3 regions of the Pedobacter antarcticus genome follow, and region 3 is predicted to be linked to each of the others. Evidence: riboswitches for the same ligand, from Rfam matches in the RefSeq annotation. Region 3 holds a riboswitch; each other region holds the start of a gene.
What was found. A riboswitch is a leader RNA that binds a small molecule or an ion and turns the genes downstream of it on or off. The one in region 3 is predicted to bind thiamine pyrophosphate.

Region 1 (3,284 bases), on a different contig from region 3:
AAGATTAACAGGGAAGATCTTATTTTTCCAATCAGGTTGATTTACTGCCGACGGAGAAATAAGCACTTTACGGCCGGATAGCCAGCCCCCTGTTTTTACGACCAGGTAACGTATTGTCCAGGTTTCATCATCAAAATAAAAGTCTTCCACTTTTCCGATTTCGCCGTCGCTAGCCCCAATATGGAAGCCAACAAAACTTTTTACATTGTATAACATAGTTTTAGATTTAAGCAGTGTATATAAAAACAATTTAATAAATAATAAGGATAGATCCCTCAACGAGCAATGATGCCTTAAATCGCTGCTGTAACCAATATAGCTACCAATACCCAAAAGAAAATACTGATGGTTAAAACAGCAGCTACCGCAGTTTCTTCATCTTTTTTCAGGTCTACGGGTGTTTTATTTGCCATGGCGCTTTTGGCAGTTACTGGTGATGAGGGCGCAGCAGCGGCAATCACCAGGGCGAATGTAATGGCCGCAAGCAGCCCCGGAGCCCAATAATACCCCCATGCTATAGACCCGGACGGGGCCACCCATTCTCCTGCGCCCAAGGCAATAAAAAAAGAAGGAAGAAAAAAATCCATAACCCATTCCAGGGGCCCGTATTTTAAAGATCAAACTAAAGACCGCTGTTAAAGTAACAGCATAAAAAAGCGCGAATGCAATACCGATGAATTCCATAGCGTAAATTTTAAAGGGGATTAAAATTTGATTTCTTTTAAAGCCCTATAACATTTAACCGGCATGTAATGTTTCGTTCTTTTTAATCTTAGCTTAATAAGCCGCTCTACCGCATTGAAGATTTGAAAGCGGTATGAACATTCAACCGTAAAAATTACCGGACTGTTAATTAAACAATTAGCATGGTTTTTACGCTACATTACGTGAAGCTTTTTTGGGTGGTTTTTTAGGAAACCTGAGATATACCCATTGAACTTGATCTGGGTAATACCAGCGAAGGGACAAAAAAGCTCCTGGGGTTTTGGCTTAGGCCAAGCCCCTTTTGATTTTAAGATAAGCAAGAAAATCCCCGTGTTTAATTGTTTTAAGCATGATAGCATATTTTTGTGCCGGCAGCGAGATCCGCTCGACTGTTTGATAGCATTAAGTTTTCCTGAAGATCTACCAGGTTATTGTTTATGATAGCATTATCTGTCAACTTCATAAAGTCGTTATCAGTGAACCGCTTTATTTTTAGTAAGCAAAGGTACAACTGATCGCTTTATAACCATCAAGGGTATATAAACGGCTCGTTCCTTACCGCCCTTGACGGTTATGCTTCCAGTCTACCCCATGCAATAAAAATTTAAAGCTTATTATCATGGAAACGACCATTCATCAAGAATTTTTAACAGAAAACCACTACACAAAAAACATAGGTAGCACCAAAGTAGATGTACATTTCAGATTTAAACCATTTAATGTGCTTAAGGAAAACGGCCTACCTTGTATATCCCATTTACAGGTTAGCTATATCAATCAGGTTACGGGCAAGAAAAATGGCAAATCACATTTTTTTCATCCTGAATCGCTTTATGGCTATACCTGCTTTAAAACATTTGCCGAGGATGCAATTAAACACTTTATTAAAGAGCAATACATTGTTATTGATACAGAAGCACAGTATTCACTTTTCTAATACATTGATAGCAAAAGTTATTCCTGGAGAAAGTCCGGGTGTGACTTTTTGATAGTAAAATTTCGTGGCCAGCTCCGGCAGCTCTTTCCGTTTTGATAGCATTCCCCTATATATAGAGGGTGTTCCCGATTAAAGAATCATTGGGGAGTAGTCATATTTTAGTTTAGATACAAAGGTCGGCCCTAATCCCGAAACGTGGGCTGCCCCCTCACCATCACACCAAATAATTTAAAAACAAAATGGGTATCCCTGGGGGAACCCCACCGCATTTTCTTTCCAAATTTTTTGCACTAATTCGGTTTTAGAACCGGAATGCCGCATATAAACTAATTCAGGTTTATGATAAAATTCAATAAAATGGAAGAATTTAGGTTAAACAGCACTTACGAATTTAATCAGTTTGCGGGCGGTTCAGAAAGCATTTACAAATACATTTTTGGGGTACATGTAACAGAGGGGGTAAAATACCTTGCTGATACTTATGAATGTTATTGGTTGCTTGATTTAATTAGTATCCATTCAAGGGATATTCGGCAGGCCCAGGAGTTTCAGGTTTGGATATTAAAGCGAGTGCGCAACAACAGCTTTAAACTTTCCGTAGAGGATGGAAACAAAAACGTCATTAAAGAAATAAATATTCAGTTTTCCGATTTTAAAGCAAACGAAGTACATCTTTGGTTAGAAAACGAGGTAATTCATTTACCGAATGAGCACTAAATACCAAGCCCCTTTGGGGCTTTTTTTATGGCCGTATTACCTTCGGTCGAAATACTATAATGCAATTTGGTTACTTGTCGTTCCCCGCCCTACCCTATCGACCTTTTGGTAAATAAACAGCAAAAGAAAAAATGCTTATTTTTACATATGCACTTTACACCCTAAAAGTTCTATTATTTAAGATATATTGATATCTTTGTATATTGATATCAAAATTTATGTTCATGGAAAATAACGTACAAACAGATAAAGCAAAAGAATTAAGTTACAGCCTGTCAAGGGTTGATCGAAGCGTTGCCGACAACCTGATGGATATTGATAATAGCTTTGAGGGTGATGCGCAAAACGTTTTGGATTTCATCATTTTCATGAGCAAGAAGCTCAATAACAACCTTTTTGGCTATACGAAGTTCACCATTAAAGAATATAGCGAATTTACGGGTATCAGCGCACCTAACCTTTGCGCTATTCATCCCGATATAGCCAGTGGCCGTGTTAAGGCCCCGGTTTATGAAGGGCATAAATTTGAAAGTGTACTTGACTATACGCTTTACCGAATGCTAAGAACCAATATCCTATTTTCCAAAGTGCATGATTATAGAGAAGATGGCAAGATCATCAAGCTTGAAAACTTCCCTATCCTTAAAGATATTTATCTACAGAGCGGTTCGGTACTGGGAACTAAAAAGGTCTATGAAGTACGCCTTTCAGATGTTATTATCGAAGGATTTGTAAAAAGGTACTATACCCTTGATACTACCAGACTTCCGGCCATCGGCAAAGGCAAGGGGGGGCATTCCAGGAAGAAAATATATATATGGCTGAATAAAATATTTCACATCTATTCGTCCCAACAGGGAAAGGTTGACATTCCTTTATATTCGGTAGATCATTTGGCAGACCTTGCGGGCGTTCGGTATATGAA
Region 2 (3,284 bases), on a different contig from region 3:
CAAGCGATAGATTAAACTGATCCTCCCAGCGGAACTCAAAACGAGCTTTACTCAACGCATTATCCCTGTATTGTGCACCCGGATGCCCTTTGGCAAGATCAGCCGCATGTGCTGCAATTTTATAAGTGATGACGCCGTCTTTAACATCCTTCTTATTTGGTAATCCTAAATGCTCTTTTGGCGTCACATAACACAGCATCGCTGTCCCGAACCAACCGATCATAGCAGCACCGATTGCAGAGGTAATATGGTCATACCCAGGCGCTATATCAGTAGTTAGCGGACCTAATGTATAAAACGGTGCTTCAGAACAATGCTCCAGCTGTTTATCCATATTCGCTTTAATCAGGTGCATCGGAACATGCCCCGGACCTTCTATAATGGTCTGAATATCATGCTTCCAGGCGATTTTAGTCAGTTCACCAAGGGTTTCCAGTTCACCAAATTGTGCGGCATCGTTTGCATCGGCAATACAGCCTGGCCTTAAGCCATCTCCAAGAGAGAATGAAACATCGTAAGCTTTCATGATCTCACAGATGTCTTCAAAATGTGTGTATAGGAAATTTTCTTTGTGATGTGCGAGACACCATTTGGCCATAATAGAACCACCTCTTGAAACAATACCGGTAATTCTTTTGGCTGTGAGTGGTACATAACGCAACAATACACCTGCATGAATGGTAAAGTAGTCTACCCCCTGTTCGGCTTGTTCGATAAGGGTATCGCGGAAAATCTCCCAGGTCAGATCTTCAGCTTTTCCATTCACTTTTTCTAATGCCTGATAAATAGGCACTGTACCAATAGGCACCGGTGAATTTCTGATAATCCACTCTCTGGTTTCGTGAATGTTTTTGCCGGTGGAGAGATCCATAATGGTATCTGCACCCCACCTGCAAGCCCAGACAGCCTTTTCAACCTCCTCTTCTATACTGGATGTCACTGCAGAATTTCCAATATTAGCATTTATTTTTACCAGGAAATTTCTACCGATAATCATAGGCTCTAATTCCGGATGATTGATATTTGCAGGAATAACAGCTCTGCCCGCAGCCACTTCCTGTCTCACAAATTCGGGAGTTATATAACCTGTTGGTGTCAACGCACCGAAACTTTGTCCCGGATGCTGATGTGACATGACCTCGTATTGCCCGTTAAGCTGCTCTTTCAAGAGGTCCGCACGCTGATTTTCACGAATTGCTATATACTCCATTTCCGGAGTTATAATTCCTTTCCTCGCATAATGCATCTGTGACACATTCTGGCCCTTTTTTGCTCTGAACGGTTTGCTGATATGTGCGAAACGTAAGTGATCCAATTTCTCATCATTGGCCCGCTGATTACCATAATCAGAAGAAATATGATCGAGCTGTTCTACATCTCCACGATCGGAAATCCATGTTTTACGTAGTCTGGAAAGTCCTTTTTTAATGTCAATTTCAACTGAAGTATCGGTGTAAGGCCCGCTGGTATCGTAAAGTGTAACGGGAGCATTGGGCTCTGTCTCTCCAAAACGCCCATGTAGCCGGGTATCGCTGAGACTAACCTCACGCATAGCAACTTCAATCTCGTGAATCTGTCCTTTGACAAATATCTTTTTCGACGCCGGAAAGGGCGCTCTACTGATCGTTTGTTCTCCTGGTTGTTTTTCCGTTTTCATGTTTTGGTTTTTTAATTATCCGCCTTGAGTTGCTTTGATAATAGTGACCTGGTCACCTGGTTGCAATAGATAATTACCCCAATCTGCTTTCGAAATAATCTGCTGGTTAACCGCGACAGCGATGCCGGTTAAAGGATGCTGAATAACAGTCCGGAGCATCTGCACCACTGAGCATACCTGAGATAAAGAATAAGTTTTTTGGTTGACGGTAATATCCATAGTTTAAAAAATTACAAACTATAGGACGCCCCGTATAGAGGAAGGAAAAACAACATCGTCATGTCGTTTCCACTTTTCCCTTCGGCAGTACTAACTGCATCAGGTTCAAAGGGTATTTCTCAGCACAAAGGCACCCCTAAAGTTTTTTGTAAATGTATAGAATAATAAATCAAAAAAAAGAAAGCTAATTTTAATTAAAAAAAAAGCTTACGCATAAATATCAAACTAACAGTCTATTAAATATATCTTTATCTATTAAAAGATTAACAGACATATGCCTATCGACGGCCTCAAAAAGCGTAAATGGTCCATTCAACCATATATGGCATTTCAATGTGACTGGCTATTTAGTCGATAAAATGATTCTTTTTTTGATACTCCCAGAGTTCTTTATTTTGCTCAATATAATTTGTAGAACTATCCAGATAATTTGCAGGTGTTCCCGACCCTTTCTTTAACTCGAGTTTCACACTATCTGAAAGTTCCTTAAATAAGAGATTCAACGCAGCATTATCCTTTCCTGGAAGAACCTTTCCCTGAGAATTTACGCTTTCGATTTTGGTCTGTAATATTTTCTTTTCCAGGTAAACCCCTCGCAGCCACACAACGATATTCCCTTTCGGAGCAATCCCAACAACAAATCTTAAACCCAGCTTATCCCCACCACTGGAACTCAGCTTAGCAGCCTGTTTTTCTTTTAGTGCTGCCTTAAAAATTTCAAGAATCTCCGGACCGGGAAGATCAATCACACCGGAATAGAACTTCTGCTCGGAATAAGATGCATATTCAATTACCAGTTTTTCAGGTAAACGCAAGGGTTTATGAACCCATGCAGAGTAATATTCCTCACCCCATCCTGTTCTGAATGCATTTACATTTTCGTCCCTGGACTGATAGAAGTCATGCGAATCTTCTTTATCCGGTAGCTGAAACTGTATTTTCTCAATAAATACAGGGTAATCTGCTGGTGCTGAAACACTAGAGAAATAGTAAAATCTTTCCCAGCCTTTATAGTTTATGATTTTATAGGAAAGACAAATGAATAACAAAACGGCAATGGAGATATATAGTTTATTAACCAGGTTCAATTTCATATTTTAATGCTGAAAAGCAGCCGCCATACCGGCCGCATAAAGATATAGACCAATAGCTGCTGCAGCCAGCACAAGGGATGCTACAAAGAGCCATCTCCCCGCCCTGTACCCCTTACCGCGGTAACTCAGTGCATACCCGCCCAGAAGAAAAGATAAGGCACCTATCATCAGGATTATATTAAAATAGTACTGATTTTCACTGACATAACCCCAATTCAAAAATATGAGCAGCAAAATCAGGTTAATAAATATTAAACCAACTGTCAGATTACTATTTTTCTCTTGAATTGCGGCATTCTTCTGGTCGCCGTCTT
Region 3 (3,284 bases):
TTCTGGCTTCCTTTAATGCCTCGCTGCAGCTACTGAGCTCTGTTTCAAAGAATTTAACCTGGTCCTGTGTATATCTTTTTAGTCCTGATCTGGAGCGGAAACTGTCGGCAGCCAGTGTTAAAAAATGTGCAGACATTCCGGCGCTGTTCACCGCAAGGGTAGTTTCGGCCATCTGTAAGAAAGGGTAGTCGAACCCAGGGCTGTTTAGTTTAATGTTTTCGTTGATCTGGAATGTTCTGTTAGCAGGAACCTGAAGATCTTTTACTTCAAATGCATGGCTTCCGGTCGCTACGAGCCCGAAGTATGACCAGCCGGGTACGAGTTCAACTTCTTCTTTTTTAAGTATAAAAGAGCGGATTACCTGGTTTCCGGCGTCATCTTTAAGTGGATTATGGTTGTGGTCGAGTAGCTGACAGTTGGCCGTAAATACCGTGGCGTGTAAAGCTCCACTGGCATATTTCCAATAGCCATTAATTGTATAGCCAGTTTCAGATTCAACTGCCGTCCCACCTACAGCCCCGCTTCCTGCAAAGCAGACTTGAGGGTCAGAAAATATTTCTGCCGCCAGTTCAGGATCTAAGAAACCTGCAAACCAGCCCGCTCCGCTGCATAAAGTTACTGTCCAGGCTAAACTGCCGTCTTCTGCCGCCAATGCCTCTTCCATTCTGAGTATTTCCGGTAACAATAACTGGGGCCCGCCGTATGATGCCGGTAGAAATAGTTTAAACCATTGTTTGGTGTAAGCGAGTTCCAGTATGGCCGGATGAAGTTTACCTTGTTCTTCTGATAGGGCAGCGTATTGGTGTATACAGTCTTTTTCTTCTGTACTAAGCAAGTTAAACATGTGCTGGTTTTGGGGATGAATTCTTCTTTTTGATAATGCCTTTCCACTCTATAAAACCGAAAATGGCCACTATGAATAGTACGGTGGTGAGCACAGCGAACATTGGTAGTTTTTTATGGATAAGCAGCGGGATAGCGAAGAGGTTGGAGATATTTAGAAAGATCCAGTTTTCTATGCGCCTTTTAGCGAGTAACCACATTCCCGCCCATGCAGTAGAGGCAACAAAAGCGTCCCATACCGGAACATCTGAATCTGTAAAATGATTCAATACCAGGTACAGGATAATAAAACCTCCGGCTGAAATGAGTATCGCAGTGGTCAATTCGGCTCTGTTGCTCCAGTCTGCCTGAAGCTGCTGTTGTTGTTTACGACTTCTCCAAAGGATCCATCCATATACACTCATGACAAGGTAATAAGTATTTAAAAGGGTTTCGGCATACAGTTTCGCCTCAAATAGAAGTGTCATAGACAACAGTATGGAGATAATACCTGTAGGGTATAGCCAAATGTTGTTGCGTTTGGCCAGCAGAACCTCTGAGATGCCAAATCCTACCGCAAGATATTCCAGTAAACTGGTTTTCATAAGCTGTTCGAAAAACAGCGACAGCCATTCGTGTAAATTCATGTTTCAATGCATTAGTTTTATTCCAATCATATTAAGGTAAGTTGGAGAACCAATGGCTTACCTTTCCTAACCGGCATTATCCGGTCGAGGTTCTGCGGGTTTGATCTCAGCCTGATAGTAAGGCACCCCGAGGTTTAAGAAATCTTATAATTTCTTCTGGATAAAGGTATAAATGTTTAATGAAACTGGAAAGTGTTCTCTGGAATTTACCTCCGGATGAGATTCTGCAGGCCCTTATTTAGGGCGAAAGAACGTTTTTAAAGCTGAAATAGTCTGTCAATTATTAAAAATTAATCAATAGGCAAACAATTTGGTGTATTCAGGCGTAGTGTTAAAAGCATCTTTTAGCCAATGGTTGGTTTAAAGTATAATCCTAACACTATGAAAAAATTTTCAACTCTTACTCTAGTTGCACTTTTGATTGCAACTTTTTCAGCACATGCCCAAATTCAGAAAGGGAATGTATTCGTCGGCGGTAATTTTGCCAACCTTAATCTTGGTTTAGATAACCCGAGTATTTTCAGTGTTGATATCACACCAAAAGCAGCTTGGTTTATTCAGGATAACGTAGCTGTCGGTGGATACGTGAATCTCGGATTGAAAACTCAGAAAAACAGTGCAACCACTACTAATTACGGAGTGGGTGCTTTAGGTCGTTATTATACGGGTAAAGACGTAGAGGTACTTCGTCACGGACGTTTCTTCGCAGAGGGAACTGTAGGTTTTGGTGGAGTTAACGTAAGTAAAGGTGGTGGTAAGACGAATGGCCTTAACCTTGGTGTGGGTCCAGGTTTTGCATACTTCATTACGCCAAATATCGGATTGGAAACTATGCTGAAATACAATGGTCTGGTCGGCTTTGGTAACTCCACAACTCAAAATAATCTGAACCTTTCTTTCGGACTTCAGATTTATCTACCGGGTGCAGGTACAGCGAATAAAGTTAAAAGAGACGCTGGGATATAATATCATAGCCTCTAAATTAAATAAACAAATAAACCTGTACTGGTAATTCCGGTACAGGTTTATTTATTTAAGACGTATTTGAAAGTCAGGATTTGCCTGCCATCTCAATCTGCATTTCCAATACCTTATCAATAACCATACTGACTGTTCCTAAAATTCCGGCATCGTTGCCCAGCTCGGATAAGATTACTTTGGTGTTTTCTCTAATGGCCGTCATACTGTAAGTATTAACTGAATGGAGTATGGGAATGGTTATATATTGTTTTGCAGCAGCTATTTTACCACCCAGAATAATTACTTCCGGATTAAACAGTTGAATTAAAGTGGCTATTCCCCTGCCAAGACTAACGCCGACCTCCGACAAGATATTGATGGCATATTGATCGCCTTTATTTGCCGCGTCAATAATGATTCTTGGTTCTATGGTCTCGATTTCCTGGTCAGATAATTGATTCAGAATGGACGACTTGCCGGATTGAATTCCTTCTTTTGCCATTCTTGCCAGTGCTATGCCCGAAGCAACTGTTTCCAGGCAGCCGCGTTTACCGCAGTAACAAAGCTTACCATCTTCAACGAAAGGAATATGACCGATTTCTCCGGAGAAACCTTTGGATCCGGACCGCAATTTGCCATCCATAATAATACCCAGACCAATACCCCAGTCCATTAGTACGAGTAATGCATCACTCTTTCCATATGCCAGGCCATACCGGCATTCTGCTATTGTAGCACTTTTTACGTCATTTTGTATAAATACAGGATAACCGAGTTTACGCTGCATTAGTTCCTGCAAGTTATCTTCTGGTCCGGGAATAAGATAGGTGTAATTCTTGCCTGCCCTTGAATCTA

Region 1: it holds a riboswitch for thiamine pyrophosphate, as region 3 does, so the genes downstream of both, BLR53_RS18575 (hypothetical protein) here and pnuC (nicotinamide riboside transporter PnuC) in region 3, are expected to answer to the same signal.
Region 2: it holds a riboswitch for thiamine pyrophosphate, as region 3 does, so the genes downstream of both, thiS (sulfur carrier protein ThiS) here and pnuC (nicotinamide riboside transporter PnuC) in region 3, are expected to answer to the same signal.

The regions. Positions count from the first base shown of each region.
Region 1 covers NZ_FNGZ01000015.1:3,152-6,435, reverse strand. The annotation lists gene BLR53_RS18585 (PRC-barrel domain-containing protein) at 1-216, opposite strand, end outside; gene BLR53_RS18580 (hypothetical protein) at 294-587, opposite strand; TPP riboswitch at 889-984, shown strand; gene BLR53_RS18575 (hypothetical protein) at 1,325-1,642, shown strand; gene BLR53_RS18570 (DUF6876 family protein) at 2,000-2,359, shown strand; gene BLR53_RS18565 (hypothetical protein) at 2,584-3,284, shown strand, end outside.
Region 2 covers NZ_FNGZ01000001.1:819,914-823,197, forward strand. The annotation lists gene thiC (phosphomethylpyrimidine synthase ThiC) at 1-1,657, opposite strand, end outside; gene thiS (sulfur carrier protein ThiS) at 1,673-1,876, opposite strand; TPP riboswitch at 1,936-2,024, opposite strand; gene BLR53_RS03505 (DUF2931 family protein) at 2,224-2,970, opposite strand; gene BLR53_RS03510 (hypothetical protein) at 2,974-3,284, opposite strand, start outside.
Region 3 covers NZ_FNGZ01000002.1:224,561-227,844, forward strand. The annotation lists gene BLR53_RS04570 (acyl-CoA dehydrogenase family protein) at 1-844, opposite strand, end outside; gene pnuC (nicotinamide riboside transporter PnuC) at 837-1,469, opposite strand; TPP riboswitch at 1,516-1,609, opposite strand; gene BLR53_RS04580 (porin family protein) at 1,851-2,435, shown strand; gene BLR53_RS04585 (ROK family protein) at 2,521-3,284, opposite strand, start outside.